2 regions of the Latilactobacillus parafuchuensis genome follow, and region 1 is predicted to be linked to the other one. Evidence: a T-box and tRNA genes for the amino acid it is inferred to sense, from the RefSeq annotation. Region 1 holds a T-box; the other holds one or more tRNA genes.
The links. A T-box is a leader RNA that pairs with one kind of tRNA and senses whether it is charged. The one in region 1 lies ahead of leuS (leucine--tRNA ligase), so its partner is inferred to be a tRNA-Leu.

Region 2: it encodes a tRNA-Leu, which carries the amino acid that the T-box ahead of leuS (leucine--tRNA ligase) is inferred to sense. The anticodon was not compared.

What each region holds. Positions count from the first base shown of each region.
Region 1 covers NZ_CM143875.1:1,549,948-1,555,080, forward strand. The annotation lists gene mnmM (tRNA 5-(aminomethyl)-2-thiouridylate-methyltransferase MnmM) at 1-132, opposite strand, end outside; gene ACVPPQ_RS07595 (phosphatase PAP2 family protein) at 154-795, opposite strand; gene ACVPPQ_RS07600 (muramidase family protein) at 977-2,959, shown strand; T-box leader at 2,983-3,189, shown strand; gene leuS (leucine--tRNA ligase) at 3,244-5,133, shown strand, end outside.
Region 2 covers NZ_CM143875.1:1,415,010-1,420,142, forward strand. The annotation lists gene ACVPPQ_RS06930 (Tex family protein) at 1-859, shown strand, start outside; gene ACVPPQ_RS06935 (SprT family protein) at 861-1,325, shown strand; gene ACVPPQ_RS06940 (ECF transporter S component) at 1,381-1,974, opposite strand; tRNA gene ACVPPQ_RS06945 (tRNA-Leu) at 2,095-2,179, opposite strand; gene ACVPPQ_RS06950 (N-acetyltransferase family protein) at 2,272-2,748, shown strand; gene ACVPPQ_RS06955 (hypothetical protein) at 2,787-3,425, opposite strand; gene ACVPPQ_RS06960 (cold-shock protein) at 3,738-3,938, shown strand; gene ACVPPQ_RS06965 (GNAT family N-acetyltransferase) at 4,006-4,461, shown strand; gene ACVPPQ_RS06970 (Gfo/Idh/MocA family protein) at 4,539-5,133, opposite strand, start outside.

The DNA of each region.
Region 1 (5,133 bases):
ATCAGCAACCTTTTCAGCTAGAAAATGGGTGTCATGACCATAGCCGACGGTGGCATCAATGACGATGTCGCCGGGACGAATGGCTTTTGCTAATAGTTGGTGGGCGAATTGAACTGGATCTGTCAGAATCATAGGTGAAAACTCCTTTGAATGTTAATCGTGAAGGTTGGGGAATAGTTGTTGTTGTTTAAAGGCTAACGAAGTTAGGCTTAAGCAACCGGCCGCTAATAAAAAGCCACCGAGCACATCGGTCGGATAGTGAACTTGAACGTAAATCCGACTGAGTCCGATTAGTAAGGGCAATAAGGCGCAGACAATAGTCGAAACCCGGCGCCAGGTTCGATTCTGAATCAAATAACGACTCAAAATCCATAATGAACCCCAAAAAAGTAAACTACCGGAAGCATGACCACTGGGAAAACTATAGCCACCCGCGTGAACGAAATGTTCATAAGCAGGGCGTGGTCTGGCAACTAAGCCTTTAATGACGTGGTTGAGACTGGTATAAATGGTGACGTTGAAGAGCACGAAACCAGCAGCCGAATATAATTTGTAATGGTAACAAATTAGGCAAACCAGTAAAACAAGTCCAATGATACTGGTTGGGTTGCCCAAAGTCGTAATGCCGATTAGGATTGGTTTGAACTTTAACGATAGACTCTGATGAAGCCAATCATTGATTGTATAATCAAATTGTTTGACCCAAGCGGCGCGAGTTGTAATACTAAAGAGTAAGAGGACGAAAGCGCTGAAACAGGTCAGCGTAAAAGAAATCTGTTTTTGTTGATTCGACATGCAAGGTGTTCCTTTCTAGCTAGTATTAGCTTAACTACGATCATACAATAATTTGATGTAATAGTACAAATAATTAAAGTGGTTTAACAAATAGATTGTTTTGTCGAGAAATTAATATTATACTATACACTAGTTGAAGCTCAATTAAATCGTGCAATCGACTTCATTGGAGGGTCTAAAAATGAAAGAAACCAGAAAACAGCGTATTGCTGTCCAGAAATTAAATTTACATAAACAAAAAAATGAGATTCGCATCAAAAAAATGCGGAATGTCACGACGTTTGCTGGGGCCAGTGTTTTAATGGGCTCCGCAATTGCGCCTAGTTTTTCAAGCGGTAAAGCTAAAGCGGCTACTGAAGCCGTTCAAAATAATCAAGATCAAACGGCTACGACCAATACAAGTAGCTCAGTGGTTAATAATACGACGAGTTCTAGTGTCACCAGTTCAGCGGTTACGAGTAGTGCGCAATCAACGAGCAGCCAATCAACAGCGACTAGCCAATCAACGCAACAGCCAGCGGTAAAGCCACAAGTGACTGAAAATGAGGCCAATAAAGTGGCTTCAGCCCAACCAACACCTACCAAAGCTCAACCAATCGTTGGTGTTCAGAGCACTAGTGCTAATGCGGCTTCAGCCCGCGTGATTATGTCAGCAGCTAGTACGAGTGCTCAAGCTTTTATCAATTCAGTGGCCAGCTCAGCCCGCCAATTAGCCAGTGATAACAATTTATATGCTTCGGTCATGATTGCCCAAGCTTCTTTGGAATCTGGTTTTGGGAGTAGCTCATTAGGTAAAGCCCCTAATTATAACTTATTCGGCGTTAAAGGGTCATACAACGGTAGTTCCGTTTATATGTGGACTAATGAAGATGATGGTCATGGAAACTTGTACCAAATTCAAGCTGCTTTTAGAAAATATCCTTCATACTACCAATCATTGCAAGATTATGTGCACGTTTTGAAGAATACGTCGTTTGGCGCAACGCCTTACTACCAAGGCGCGTTTAAGAGCTATACGAGCAATTATCAACAAGCAACGCAATATTTACAAGGACGTTACGCCACTGCGACTAATTATGCATCAAGTTTGAATCGTTTGATTCAACAATATAATTTAACGCAATACGATACACCTGGTAGTAGTACCGGTAATAATAATGGTGGTAATACTGGTAGCACGACGACGCCAACCACGCCTGCTAATGGCACGAAATACACGGTTAAATCTGGTGATTCAGTTTGGGGAATCGCCCATAAGTTTGGGATTTCAACGACTAACTTAATTAGTTGGAATAACATTAAGAATAATATGATTCACCCTGGCGATGTTTTAATTGTTTCTAAAACAGCAACGGGTAATGGCAACGGTAATAGTGGTAACACGGGTAGCACAACCACGCCAACCACACCGGCAACTGGGACGAAGTATACCGTTAAGTCCGGTGATTCAGTCTGGGCAATTGCCAATAAACACGGTATTTCAATGGCTAATTTAATTAGTTGGAACAACATTAAGAACAATATGATTCACCCGGGCGACGTTTTAATTGTTTCTAAAACAGCATCTGGCAGTGGTAACAGTAATAGTGGTAATACCGGCAGCACGACGACACCAACCACGCCGGCAACTGGGACGAAGTATACCGTTAAGTCCGGTGATTCAGTTTGGGCGATTGCCAATAAACACGGTATTTCAATGGCGAATTTAGTGAAGTGGAATAGTATCCGCAACAACTTTATCTATCCGGGTCAAGTCTTAGTTGTGAGTCAAAGTGGTTCTGGTAGTACTAGTACCGGTAACACTGGTTCGGGTTCTACGACGACTAATCAAACTGGTAAAACGTACACGGTTAAATCCGGCGATTCAGTTTGGGCAATTGCCAATAAATCCGGCATCTCGATGGCGAAATTAGTTCAATTAAATAATATTAAAAATAATTTCATCTATCCGGGTCAAGTGTTAAAACTCGGTAGCACGACGACTAGCAGCACGTCAAACAATAACCAAGGGACTGCATCAACGGCGAAGACTTATACCGTCAAGTCTGGTGATAGTCTCTGGTCAATCGCGCAAAAGAACAAATTATCAATCACCCAATTGAAACAAATCAATAATCTACATTCAGATTTAATCTTAGTCGGTCAAACCTTGAAATTGAAGTGATAGTTTGGTATGCTAAGAACAATTATTTAACGTTGAAGAGGATTAGTAGTCAGTATTAAGTGTTCAGTGAGCGTATGGTTAGTGAGAATACGTCTTTAATACTGATGAACTCGCCTTTGAGTTTTCGACCGAATTAAGTAAGTTGAAACGTGAGCCGCGTTAAGGCCAGAGAGTTGTCTAATTTATGTTGGGCAGAACTTAGGTGGCATCGCGGTTAATTCGTCCTATGGTATTTTATACCATAGGACTTTTTTCGTTAAATAAACCAGAAGAGGAGTGTTTTTATGACTTACGATCATCGCGCAGTTGAACAAAAGTGGCAAGCTTATTGGCAAAGCCACAAATCATTTAAAACCACAGAAGATCAGAATAAGAAGAACTTCTACGCACTCGATATGTTTCCCTATCCATCCGGCCAAGGCCTACATGTTGGTCATCCAGAAGGCTATACCGCAACTGATATTTTAGCGCGGATGAAACGGATGCAAGGCTTTAACGTGTTGCATCCCATGGGTTGGGATGCATTTGGCTTACCCGCTGAACAATACGCGTTAGATACCGGCAATAATCCAATTGATTTTACGCAAAAAAATATTAACACGTTTAAACGGCAAATTAATTCACTTGGTTTTTCTTATGATTGGGATCGTGAAGTCAATACGACTGATCCTAGTTTCTACAAGTGGACGCAATGGATTTTTGAAAAGATGTATGAAAAGGGTCTGGCTTATGAAGCCGAAGTACCCGTTAACTGGAGTCCTGATTTAGGAACCGTTGTCGCCAACGAAGAAGTGATTGACGGTAAAACCGAACGGGGCGGTTATCCGGTTTATCGGAAACCAATGCGTCAATGGATGTTGAAAATCACGGCTTATGCTGATCGGTTAATCGATGATTTAGACACGGTTGATTGGCCTGAAAGTGTCAAAGATATGCAACGTAACTGGATTGGCCGTTCTAAGGGCGCTGAAGTCACGTTTGCGATTGAAGGGCAAACTGATTCAGTCGCCGTCTTTACGACGCGTCCGGACACGTTATTCGGTGTCAGCTACATTGTGATGGCCCCCGAACATGCTTTGGTGGCTAAAATCACGACTCCCGCTCAAAAAGCGGCCGTTGATGCTTATTTGAAAGAAATCGAACATAAAAGTGATCTTGAACGGACTGATTTGGCGAAAGATAAAACCGGTGCATTCACTGGTGCTTATGCCACTAACCCAGTGAATGGCGAACAATTACCAATCTGGATTTCGGATTATGTGTTAGCCACTTACGGAACTGGCGCAGTGATGGCCGTACCAGCCCATGATTCGCGTGATTGGGAATTTGCGAAGAAGTTTGATTTACCGATTAAACCAGTCGTTGCTGGTGGCAATCCAGAAGAAGCCGTTTATGACGAAGCTGGCGTAATGATTAATTCTGATTTCTTAGATGGATTAGATAAACAAGCCGCAATTGAACGCATGATTCCATGGTTAGTTGAACATGATGCGGGTCACGAACAGGTGAGTTACAAACTCCGTGATTGGTTGTTCTCACGTCAACGCTATTGGGGTGAACCCATTCCAATTATCCATTGGGAAGATGGCACGAGTTCAGTAGTGCCTGAAGACCAATTACCACTTGAATTGCCAATTACGAGCGACATCAAACCTTCAGGAACTGGCGAAAGTCCATTAGCCAACTTAACTGATTGGTTGAACGTAACGGATGAAAATGGTCGTAAAGGCCGTCGTGAAACCAATACGATGCCACAATGGGCGGGTAGCTCATGGTATTACCTCCGTTATATTGATCCTAAAAACCCCGATAAATTAGCTGATTTTGCTAAATTAGAAGAATGGTTACCGGTTGATATGTATATCGGTGGTGCTGAACATGCCGTCTTACATTTACTTTATGTTCGTTTCTGGCATAAATTCTTGTATGATATCGGGGTTGTGCCAACCAAAGAACCATTCCAACGGTTGTATAACCAAGGGATGATTTTAGGCGACAATCACGAAAAAATGTCGAAATCAAAAGGCAACGTGGTTAATCCGGATGACGTGGTTGATCGCTATGGTGCCGATACGTTACGGTTATACGAAATGTTCATGGGACCTTTGGACGCGTCAATTTCTTGGAGTGAAAAGGGCCTAGCCGGCGCACGGAAGTTCTTGGACCGGGTATGG
Region 2 (5,133 bases), 130 kb from region 1:
TAGTATTGCCCGCCGTCTACAGGATCCATTGGCAGAATTGATTAAGATTGATCCACAAGCAGTTGGCGTGGGCCAATACCAACACGATGTGGCGCAAAAAGAATTGACGGCGCAATTGGATACCGTGATTGAAGATGTGGTTAATAGTGTCGGCGTTAACGTTAATACGGCCAGTCCACAATTATTACAGAAAATTTCAGGTTTAACCGGCACGACGGCGCAAAATATTGTGCAGTATCGTGATGATAATGGGTTATATCAAAAACGCAGTGACTTGAAGAAGGTACCACGATTAGGACCCAAAGCTTATGAACAAGCGATTGGTTTTTTACGGATTATCAACGGGACGAATCCACTCGATAATACTGATATTCATCCTGAAAGTTACGTTGCCGCTAAGGCCATTCTAAAAACCGTGAAATTAACATTGGCGGCCTTAGGTACACCAGAACTACAACAAGCGATTCAACAACAGTCGTTTGAAGTATTGATGGCCGATTTAGAACTCGGTGCTGAAACCTTGCAAGATGTCTTAGCCGGTTTACAGAAACCGGGTCGAGATTTACGGGATCAAATGACGGCCCCGTTGTTACGTCAAGATGTTTTGACGATGGCTGATTTGAAACCAAATATGGCCTTGGAAGGGACCGTCCGCAACGTGATCGATTTCGGCGCGTTTGTGGATATTGGCGTTAAGCATGATGGGTTAGTCCATATTTCACAATTGGCCAATCATTTTGTGAAACATCCTTCTGATGAAGTCGCGGTCGGTGATATTGTCCAAGTCTGGGTGTTGAGTGTCGATCAAGAACGGGAACGGGTGCAATTAACCATGAAGGCCCCTAAAACCAACGACTAAGATGACGGATCAAGAACTGACACAACTGATTCAAAACATCTCATTGACCGCATTTCAGCAGCCATTTGAGCACCAGGCTAATTTTAACCGACGACTAAAGACGACGGGGGGCCGGTATCATCTGGGCGACCATCATATTGATATCAATCCCAAGATGTTAACGGAACATGATCAGGCGACATTAGTGGGTGTGATTAAACACGAATTGTGTCATTATCATTTGCACCTAGGCCATCAAGGTTATCGTCATCGAGATGTTGCTTTTAAACAATTGTTGCAACAAGTTGGTGGTGCACGATATGCACCGCCTAGTTTAAAAAAAGTTAAAACCCGTAAGATTGAAACGTATCGTTGTCAAAGTTGTGGTCAGGTCTATCAACGCCAACGTCAAATTAATGTTGACCGCTATGTCTGTCGTCTTTGTCGCGGCCGATTAGTGCATCTCAAGACTGAAATTAGTGAATAAAAATAGGCATGCTTATCCGGAGTATTCAGGATAAGCATGCCTATTTGATTACTTATTAACGTTTAAACCGCATGAGTGGTGTGCCAATTAATGGGGTGACAATGCCTGCAAGGATTGCTTCCATGATGGCATTAACGGCAACCGCCGCCAACATCACGATGATTAAACGGCTAGGATCGGTATGGTACATGCCAGATGCTTGATGGCTGTAGAAAACCCAAGTTAGCAAAATAACTAACGTCGTATTCACCAAGGCACCTAAGACACCGGCCAAAGCCATTGCGCCGGGTTTGGTAATTCGAGAATGTTGTAGGTGTTCAAAAGTAATTCCCGCAACGGTGCCGACTAAGACCCGGGGTAAAATCGCGATAATCGGATTTTGAAAAATCAGTAAGGACAACGGATCGCCTGGGGCGGTGTAAGCTTGGATGAGGGATAGAATCCCCCAGATTAACCCCAGCGTTGAACCGCCACGTGTGCCAAGAATGACAGCACCAAGAATGACGGTTAAGTGGACGGTCGTGACTGCCGGTAATCCGGGGATGATGTTGATATAGCCAACCATTGGCACGAAACTTTGAACTAATAGTAACGCCGTTAAAATCGCTAGAATACTAATACGATAGGCGGATGAATTTTTATGAGTCATAGGGATATTCCTCTCATGTTGATTTACTGATATTATAGCCATTTACCGGTTTAGATTCAATCAATCGCTTTAAGCACAAAAAAACGAGGCCCTAAAGACCTCGTTCTGGTTAAAAATGAATGCGGGTGAGAAGACTCGAACTTCCACCGGGAAAATTCCCGACAAGATCCTTAATCTTGCGCGTCTGCCATTCCGCCACACCCGCGACACTTGCATTATGACTTGATGCCACGTACATTAGTATAAGAGAATTTTGTTTTGAAGTCAATTGTTATTTAATAACCAGGAGGATTCAAGATGATTGAATTAGCGACTTTAGCCGATATTGCGGCATTAACACGTCAGTATCAACAGTTAACGACTGAAATGCATCAATTACAACCAACCACTTATCAAGCCAACTATAGTCCCGATTTTTTTGAATGGGAGAAAATGCTGACCGACCCCAATCAAGCGGTGTATGTGCAACGAATAAGTGACCAACAAATAGCGGGGTTCTGCCATGTGACAACGGCGCGGACCACTGATTCAGCGCTATTTATCCCACATTATTTTGCCTACTTGACTGCACTATTCGTCCAACCTGAAGTACGACGGACTGGTGTGGCTAGTCAACTGATTCAAGCAGCTCAAGCGTGGCAACAAACGCAACAACTGGCTTATCTAGAATTGACAACGTTGGGGAATAATCAAATTGCCACCCAACTCTATCAAAAATTGGGTTTTGTCACCCAAAATAGCACGCTACGATTAGCGAGCGATAAAAACGCATGAAAACCGGCAATTAGTTTTGGTGGTTTTCATGCGTTGCTTTACTTCAAGCCCGTTTGCACTTTCTTGATTTGCGCCGTCACGGTGTTGATATTGACTTTAGCGATTTCGGCTTGTTGATAAACTGAACTATAAAACTGATTTAAGCGATTAATCGGCGATTCCAAATCAGTAGAGGTTGCTTTGGCATCTTGATGATCAGCATAGAAATCAGCTTCTGCAGTAACCGCGGCTTGATAGAAATTAGAAAGCGTCGTGTAATCGAGTGTCGAAATCTTAATACTTTGATTTAAATCTTTAATGGCTTCAGTTGGTAAGTCGGCATTATCCTGTTTGGCGACTTTCAATAAACGTTGTGCAACTGGTTTGAGCGCTTTTTGTTGGTCTTTCAAGGTCTGATAAGCGTCAGCTCGTTTGGCCGTTGCTTGGGCCATCTTAGTCGTCGGGACTTCTAATAGATTTTGATCAGGATATTGTTTTTGGATTTTAAGATAAGCAACCGACTCACTCTGACCAGCTGACTCAAGTGCCGTTAACGCTGTCTGCTGGGTAGCCGAAATCTGTTGGAGTGATTTAAGATCTTCTTTAACTTGTTGTTTAGTATTGAGCGGTTGATCGCAGCTCGCTAAGAAGAAGACGAGGGCGAGAATGGGCAGGAATCGTTTTAAATTTTTTAACATGATTAATGCACTCCAATGGTTTGAGAATATGTTTCTATCTTAGCGTAAAAAAGCGAAAATGCCAAATGATTTCCTATTAATTAAAAGGCGAAACATAGTGAGACATTAAATTGAAAAGGTTTGATAAAACTGAATAGAAAACGTTTTATTTTTCAATCTAAAAGGTTGTTAATGCTTTTTTTCTGTGTTACACTATGTTTGTACTTTTTGAAAGGTTATGGTTCGATAGTTTTCAAAAGAACTTTCTTCCATTGTACCGACAGAAATACACAAATATATACGTGTCATTACGACACAAGGAGGATTTTTCTCATGGAAAACGGAACTGTAAAATGGTTTAACGCAGAAAAAGGTTATGGCTTTGTAACTCGCGAAGATGGTAGTGATGTATTCGTACATTTCTCAGCTATCCAAGGCGACGGTTACAAGACGCTTGAAGAAGGTCAAAGCGTTTCTTTCGATATCGAAGAAAGCGATCGCGGCCCACAAGCTGTTAACGTTAACAAACTTTAATATACTAAATTAACCAAAGCGGCTGGGAACAGTCGCTTTTTTTGTGGATTAGAAAGTAGGCATGAACATGTTAACTTATCAAAAAATTGCGGTCCAAAAGCGCCATGCATTGATGGCTTATTTATTGATTGGCGATGCGGAAGAAGCGATGGTTCAACGTTATTTAAGCTACGGGCAATTGTGGTTGTTGCAAGATAACGGTCAAATCATTGGTGCATTGCATTATGTACCAGCTGGTGCTAAACGCATTGAGATTAAGAATTTGGGCATTCTCCCAGAGTACCGACGACACGGTTATGGTCGGCAAGCAATTGAACTACTAATCGAACAACTCAGTAATCAGGATTATCATCAATTAGTGGTTGGTACTGGGGATGCTAGCTTTGAAGCCATCGCTTTTTACATGCATCAAGGCTTCCGCTTTAGTGACGTTCGGCCTCGGTTCTTTGACCAATATCAAAGGCCAATTATTGAAAATGGAATTCAATTACAAGATATGGTTGTCCTGCATAAAGAATTGTGAGGGACTGATTGAGTCAGGGTCAAAAATAGGCGTTTGATTTCGATTTTGAAATCAAACGCCTATTAATATGGGCTGTATTATTTTAAATCTTCGGGTTTTTCGAACGGATAAACAAATCCCCATTGTGCGCGGGCATCAGTCATGATGTCCATCACATCACTCGTGAGTTCAAGGGTGTGATTGGGTTGATGACCACGAACGGTTTCTTGGAAGTCGTGGACTTCATAATTCATGGCGTTAGAGGCATCACCAGCTTGAATCGTTTCCGTTTGACCATCTGGCAGGGTCAGTGTGGCTTGATCAGGACGGGGATAGTCATTGACTGTAACATAGCCGTTTTCGTAAACCAGTACGCCTTGTTTGGGCATTTTAGCGTGTAAATTCAAAGTGACCGTCACCATTTCATCGTGTGCGTTATTTAATAATAAGGTCGATTGTTGATCAACGCCCGATTCAGCGGGTACCCATTGGGTCGCGATTAATTCAGGTTTGGCCGTCAACATCCGGCGGGCAAAGGCTAAGGCGTAAACGCCAATGTCTAACATCGCGCCACCAGCCAAGGCTGGATTGAAGAAACGGTTGGTTGGATCAAGTTCTTTATAGCTACCAAAGGCGACTTGGATTGATTTTAAAGCGCCTAACTGGCGGGCTTTTTGTTGAGCTTCAATCTCA